2 linked regions of the Chroogloeocystis siderophila 5.2 s.c.1 genome follow. The protein of the gene in region 1 binds, or shares a complex with, the protein of each later gene. Links are inferred from orthologs where the notes say so. Each region holds a gene or a part of one and is shown in the gene's direction. Other genes may lie near its edges.

Region 1 (3,273 bases):
CTTTCTAGAACAATCGCATTTGGAGATGCTTGCGGAGTAAAGCTAGCACAAAGTCGATACAATCTCTGATGGGGTAGTTACAGGGGCAATACGTAACCCGTGCTAGAGGAATGGATATGGTGCTTCGATTGATGGCGATCGCGATTTTATTCGTTTTGCTGACAGCCTGTAGTAGTGGAATGCAACCAAGCAAAAAACTTGTCCAAAGCGCGATCGCACTGCAACTAGAACAAACACAACAGCAACTCAGTAAACAACTCGGCGTCGATTTCCAAGGCTTAAAAGTCGAACACATTAAGATTGAGCAACGCGAACCTACAGAAATTCAAAGTTTACCATCCTATCACGTTCGCGGTACGTACGACCTTACGCTTAAACTACCACACACATTGACGCAAAAGCAAAATGCTTTTGATGTTTACTTGCAACGTCAGCAAGAAGGTAAGACATGGCGGCTGTTGATTCCGCAAAAAGATCCATCAACTTGGTTGAGCTATTTAATTCGATAATGGTAATAGGTCATTCTTAATCAAGATTTTTACCAATTACCAGTCTCGCTCAAACACTGCACTAATTAGATCAATGCAAATTCCGCGCCTGCATCCAGACACAATTGAAGAAGTTAAGCAACGAGTTGATATCGTCGATGTGGTATCAGAACACGTTGTTCTGCGCAAGCGTGGTAAAGATTATGTAGGTTTGTGTCCTTTCCACGACGAAAAAACTCCGAGTTTCAGTGTTAGCCCAACGAAGCAGATGTATTACTGCTTTGGCTGTAACGCTGGAGGAAACGCCATTAAGTTTTTGATGGAAGTCGGGAAAAGTTCGTTTAGTGAAGTTGTTTTAGATTTAGCGCGGCGCTACCAAGTACCCGTACAAAGCCTCGCACCCGAACAACGCCAAGAACTACAGCGTCAATTATCGTTACGCGAACAGCTTTACGAGATTCTAGCGATCGCTGCTCAATTCTATCAACATGCCTTACGTCAACCACAAGGAGAAGCCGCGCTAGAGTATCTGCAATCGACTCGCAAACTCAGCCTAGAAACCATTCAGCAGTTTGGGTTAGGTTACGCACCGACAAGCTGGGAAACGCTTTATCGCTACTTGGTAGAACAAAAGCACTACCCTGTGCAACTTCTAGAACAAGCAGGATTAATTCGCCAACGACAATCAAAAAACAGTTATTACGATTATTTTCGCGATCGCTTGATGATTCCGATTCATGATATCCAAGGACGGGTCATTGGTTTTGGTGGCAGAACTTTAGGCGATGAGCAACCCAAGTATCTTAACTCGCCAGAAACTCAATTATTCAACAAAGGAAAAACGCTGTTTGCCCTCGATCAAGCCAAATCGGCAATTTCGCACGCAGATCAAGCAGTCGTCGTCGAAGGCTATTTTGATGCGATCGCCCTCCACGCCGCCGGAATTACGAACGCAGTAGCTTCGTTGGGTACAGCGTTGAGTTTAGACCAAGTACGCCAATTATTACGCTACACCGAATCAAAACAACTTGTGCTGAACTTTGATGCTGATGCTGCGGGAACGCAAGCCGCAGAACGCGCGATCAGCGAAATTGCAACTCTTGCGTATCGTGGTGAAGTCAGTTTGCGGATTCTCAATTTACCTGAAGGTAAAGATGCTGATGAATATCTACATACCTACACGCCTGAACACTATCGCGAGATATTACAAAAAGCTCCATTGTGGTTAGACTGGCAAATACAACAAATCGTAGCAAACCGCGACTTGAAGCAAGCGGATCAATTTCAGCAAGTCGCCCAAAAAATGGTGAAGTTGCTTAAATTAATTGATAACAGCGATACGCGCAATCATTATATTTTTCGCTGCGCCGAGTTATTGAGTTTAGGTGATTCGCGCCTGATATCCCTACAAGCTGAAACTCTATCGCAGCAAGTCACACCTGTTCAAAGCAACCGCAAACCCCAACCATTTAAAAAGCAGCAGCAATCATCAGCTTTTCCCCTGACAAGCGATCGCAGTCTCCTCGAACAAGCCGAAGCTTTACTACTACGCATTTACCTACATTGTCCCGAACATCGTCAAGCAATTACTGAAGCTTTACAAGCGCGAGATCTACAATTTAGCCTCTCGCATCATCGATTTTTGTGGCAACAAATCTTAGCAGAAACTGCATTAGAAAATAACCCAGTATCATCTGACGCATCAGATCCCTTATTCTCGCGCCTCCAAACCCGCTGCTTACAATTTGAACGAGAGATGACTTCAATATCACACTTATTTTACTTAGATGAGAAAACTGAACACGATCTGCTGCGTGCGACTCAAGGAGTACAAGCAGCGATCGCGTGCATGGAACGCGTCATGTGTGAAAAACGCTATCGCTTATACCTCGAACTTTGGGAAGCAATCGATCCAAAAGAAGATCCAGAGCGATCGCGATCATACTATGAACTCCTCTACACCGAACAGCGCCGCTTACAACAATTAGATCGACAACGCCAATTTTCCCTCACCGATCTCATTTAACAGCACCAGATTAATGTACGGGCAAGGCAATGCCTTATCTTCTAATCTCTACGACACCACTGCATAAAACTAGAAAGCTACTCCTATATACCTACAGAGCATACGAGATAACCAAAACGTATCGCTCATAAACTACAGCATTTATGAATTAGGAGTAAAAACAATGGCGAACATCAATGGCACCATTTTCGATGACAGCATTAATGGTACAAACTACAGCGACAGCATATTTGCTAATGATGGTAATGACTATGTAAACGGTAAAGACGGCAAAGATGTGATCGATGGCTGGAATGGTAACGATACTCTAGATGGTTGGAAAGGGAACGATACGCTCTATGGTTGGTATGGCAATGACGTACTATACGGCTATGATGGCAACGACAAGCTATACGGTGAAGCTGACAATGATACCCTTTATGGCGAAGCTGGTAACGACTTACTCGACGGTGGTTCCGGTGCTGATGCGATGTATGGCGGCACAGGTAATGATACATACATTGTCGATAGTTTTTACGATACCGCTATCGAGTACCAAAATGGTGGAAATGATACCGTTAAGTCTTCTGTCAGCTTTACCCTCGGCTCGTATGTCGATAATCTCACCCTCACAGGCTACGACGCAATTAACGGCACTGGCAACAGCTTGAATAACAAAGTTGTTGGTAATACTGATAACTTCATTGATGGCTTGTCTGGTAATGATAAACTCTATGGAGATGCCGGAAATGATACTCTACTAGGCTACTACGGCAACGA
Region 2 (3,305 bases), on another replicon or contig:
ATGGCAAAACGCGTGCAATTAGTTCTCAATCAGGATGTTAGCAAGCTAGGAAAATCTGGAGATTTAGTAGAAGTTGCACCAGGTTACGCTCGCAACTATTTGCTTCCCCAAAATCTCGCAATGCAAGCAACTCCAGGGATTCTCAAGCAAGTTGAGCGCCGACGCGAAAAAGAACGTCAGCGTCAAGAAGAATTACGTCAACAAGCCCTAACTCAAAAAGCAGCATTAGATAAAGTAGGGCAATTCACAATCGCGAAGCAAGTTGGTGAAAAAGACGCTATTTTTGGTACTGTAACCGCTCCTGAAGTCGCGGCCTTAGTTCAAGCAGCAATCGGTCAAGAAGTAGATCGGCGCGGGATAACTTTACCAGATATCAGTAAAACAGGTACTTACACCGCTGAAATTAAACTTCATCCAGAGGTAACAGCAGAAATCCTAATTCAGGTTGTACCAGAATGAAGAAGAGGTTAGGGATCAAAGGTCAGAGATCGGGGGGTAATGTTTGAACCGAAGGTCTGCGAAGCGCGTTATTAAATGAGAAATACAGGCATTTTCTCCCCTGCACTTGAAGCATCTCTGCTCGCTTGCTACCTGATTGGAGCACCATAACTTGAAATGGTATTAGCCCACGGAGGTAGACTTAGTCTATCAAGCCGCGACTTCAGTCACCAAGGCTATTCATATCATAAGGGTGTAGTGTGTCTTCCTAAGCAGGACAATCAGGGCAAGCGGAAAAAGCGATAATAGATACAGGATTTAATTCTTCATTGCCCTAACCCTAACCTCTGACCTCTGACCTCTGCTCTATGACTCAACAACTGAGTTTTCAAGATAATATCGGCAGCTTACCTCCACAGAATATTGATGCCGAAGAAGCCATTTTAGGAGGGATTTTACTCGACCCTGAAGCAATTAGCCGTGTAAGCGATCGCCTTGTCAAAGAAGCTTTTTACATCAGCGCCCACAGGGAAATTTACGAAGCCGCCCTCAGACTCCACCAGCAGGGAAAACCGACGGATCTTCTCAGTCTATCCGCATGGTTAGCAGACCACGATTTACTATCTCGGATCGGCGGGAGAAGCAAACTTACCCAACTTGTAGACCGCACCGTATCAGCCGTTAATATTGATGTCCTAGCAATGCTAGTCATGGACAAATTTCTGCGGCGCAAGTTGATTGAATCGGGTAATGAAATTGTCCAGCTAGGCTATCAAACTGATGTTGAGTTAGCAACAGTTTTAGACCGTGCAGAGCAAAAAGTTTTCAGCATTACGCAAGAACGTCCGCAAAAAGGTCTTGTCTCGATTTCAGATACGCTGATTGATACTTTTCAGGAACTCGAAAGTCGCGACCAAGGACAAACTCTACCAGGACTATTGTGCGATTTTTACGACCTTGACGCGCTTACCGGTGGTTTCCAACGTTCTGATTTAGTTATCCTTGCAGGACGCCCAGCAATGGGGAAAACGGCGCTAGCACTGAATATTGCTAAAAATATAGCGGCTCGCTACGAACAATCTGTCGCGGTTTTTAGCCTGGAGATGTCTAAAGAGCAATTAGTGCAACGACTCTTAGCCAGCGAAGCCGGAATCGAAAGTCATCGGATGCGCGCGGGACGTATTAGCCAAAACGAGTGGGAACAATTAAGTCGTGCGTTTGGCAATTTATCTGAATTACCGATTTATATCGACGACACCGCAAATATGACGGTGATGGAAATGCGATCGCAAGCCCGACGGTTGCAAGCTGAAAAAGGAACCGAATTAGCCTTGATTTTAATCGACTACTTACAACTGATGGAAGGTAGTAGTAGCGACAACCGCGTTCAAGAGTTATCGCGGATTACGCGATCGCTTAAAGGTATGGCAAGAGAACTCAAAGTTCCCGTAATTGCGCTATCGCAATTAAGTCGTCAAGTAGAAGCACGTACAAATAAGCGACCCTTACTCTCCGACTTACGCGAATCTGGCTCGTTAGAACAAGACGCGGATCTCGTTTTAATGATTTATCGCGATGATTACTACAATAGCGATACTCCTGATCGCGGCATTGCTGAAGTGATTGCAGCAAAACACCGTAATGGGCCTACAGGTACTGTCAAATTATTATTTGACCCGCAATTCACGAAGTTTAAGAATTTAGCCAAGCCTCCAAGTTACTAATATTGAAGTTTTTGTGAGTTACAGAGAATTTAAGAATCGAATTAAAGCATCGCGATCGCTTTGAGACATCTTTTTAAACATCTCTTTTGATTGTGCAGCTTCTCCTCCATGCCATAAAATAGCTTCTGCTAATGTCCGCGCCCGACCATCATGTAAATAGCCAGAATAAGGTAATACAGTTTGAGTCAAGCCTAAACCCCACAAGGGTGGCGTGCGCCATTCTGTTCCTGTTGCAGCAAAATCTGGTCTACGATCAGCTAATTCTGACCCCATATCGTGTAACAACAAATCGCTATAAGGATAGATTGTTTGATGTGCTAAAGCAGGAATTTTATAGTTTGTAGTACGTAATTCTGCCACATGACACGCAGCACAATTGGCTTGATTAAATAATTTTTCACCCTGCTTGACTATCGGATCGTCTACCATTGTACGAGCAGGAACAGCTAGTGTTTGTGTATAAAAGGTTGCTGTATTGAGAGTGCGATCGTCAATATCACTAGAGCCATCTTTTTCAGGAAATAAAGGATTAGTCACACCCATATCATTGACATAAGCAGAGGCGGTCTGTTGCAGAAGATTGGGAATATTAGCTTTATGCCCAAAACGACCTAACACTACTTTTTGGGTAGTTATATCCCATACCATGTTCGGACGACCAGAAATGCCATCTTTATTGCTATCTTCTGGATCAGCTAAAGCTAAGATGGTTTTGTCCGCGATCGCTTCGAGTAAACCGCGACCAAATATTGGTGTCGGAATCCGCAGTGAGGTTAAAACTTGTGGTGGTAAGGGTTTCCCGTTAGGAAGTGTGATTCGAGCAACAGGTGATCGCAGTTCGTAGGTTGTCCCGTCTGCATAGTTACCAAAAGACTTTTGCCACGAAACTTCTACTTCGGCTTCGGGTTGATAACCATAAACAGCTTGATCCTGAATTTGCGTACCAATTCCTGGAACAGGTGGTGCATTTCCTAAAGTAACTGATGCTTCAGGATGCGATTCAAAGATAACCTCTTGTTGTTCGCTAGTCGTGGGGTATCCTGGTGGTAAACTGACTCGGACAAGCATTTGTCCTTTCACAGGCATTCCTCTTCCATCACGGATGTGACAACCTGCACAAGAAGCATTGTTAAATAATGGTCC

The links.
Region 2: the proteins of dnaG (region 1) and dnaB are in contact, whole or in part, in a crystal structure (PDB 2R6A), measured with the Geobacillus stearothermophilus proteins. The link is inferred for Chroogloeocystis siderophila 5.2 s.c.1 from one-to-one orthologs. Residues at the interface, in WP_049624496.1 of Geobacillus stearothermophilus: Lys456, Leu457, Leu458, Pro459, Ala460, Asn463, Ala464, Leu467, Leu535, Leu536, Ile537, Ala538, Gln544, Glu545, Asp548, Tyr549, His552; in WP_033016901.1 of Geobacillus stearothermophilus: Ser13, Glu15, Ala16, Gln18, Glu91, Leu92, Asp94, Ala95, Val96, Pro97, Thr98, Ala99, Ala100, Asn101, Tyr104, Tyr105, Ile108.

What each region holds. Positions count from the first base shown.
Region 1 is NZ_MRCC01000009.1:193,192-196,464, forward strand. The notes cover bases 109-3,048. They hold dnaG (DNA primase), read left to right. Parts: upstream 109-582; coding sequence 583-2,514; downstream 2,515-3,048. Other genes in these bases: NIES1031_RS12950 (hypothetical protein), read left to right, coding at 117-509; NIES1031_RS12960 (calcium-binding protein), read left to right, coding at 2,678-3,048. In the rest of the region: NIES1031_RS12945 (glutamate-cysteine ligase family protein), read left to right, coding at 1-40; more of NIES1031_RS12960, read left to right, coding at 3,049-3,273. UniProt on the Escherichia coli protein: RNA polymerase that catalyzes the synthesis of short RNA molecules used as primers for DNA polymerase during DNA replication.
Region 2 is NZ_MRCC01000008.1:74,797-78,101, reverse strand. The notes cover bases 13-2,984. They hold dnaB (replicative DNA helicase), read left to right. Parts: upstream 13-806; coding sequence 807-2,162; downstream 2,163-2,984. Other genes in these bases: NIES1031_RS11145 (di-heme oxidoreductase family protein), read right to left, coding at 2,181-2,984; rplI (50S ribosomal protein L9), read left to right, coding at 13-459. Also shown: more of rplI, read left to right, coding at 1-12; more of NIES1031_RS11145, read right to left, coding at 2,985-3,305. UniProt on the Escherichia coli protein: The main replicative DNA helicase, it participates in initiation and elongation during chromosome replication. Travels ahead of the DNA replisome, separating dsDNA into templates for DNA synthesis.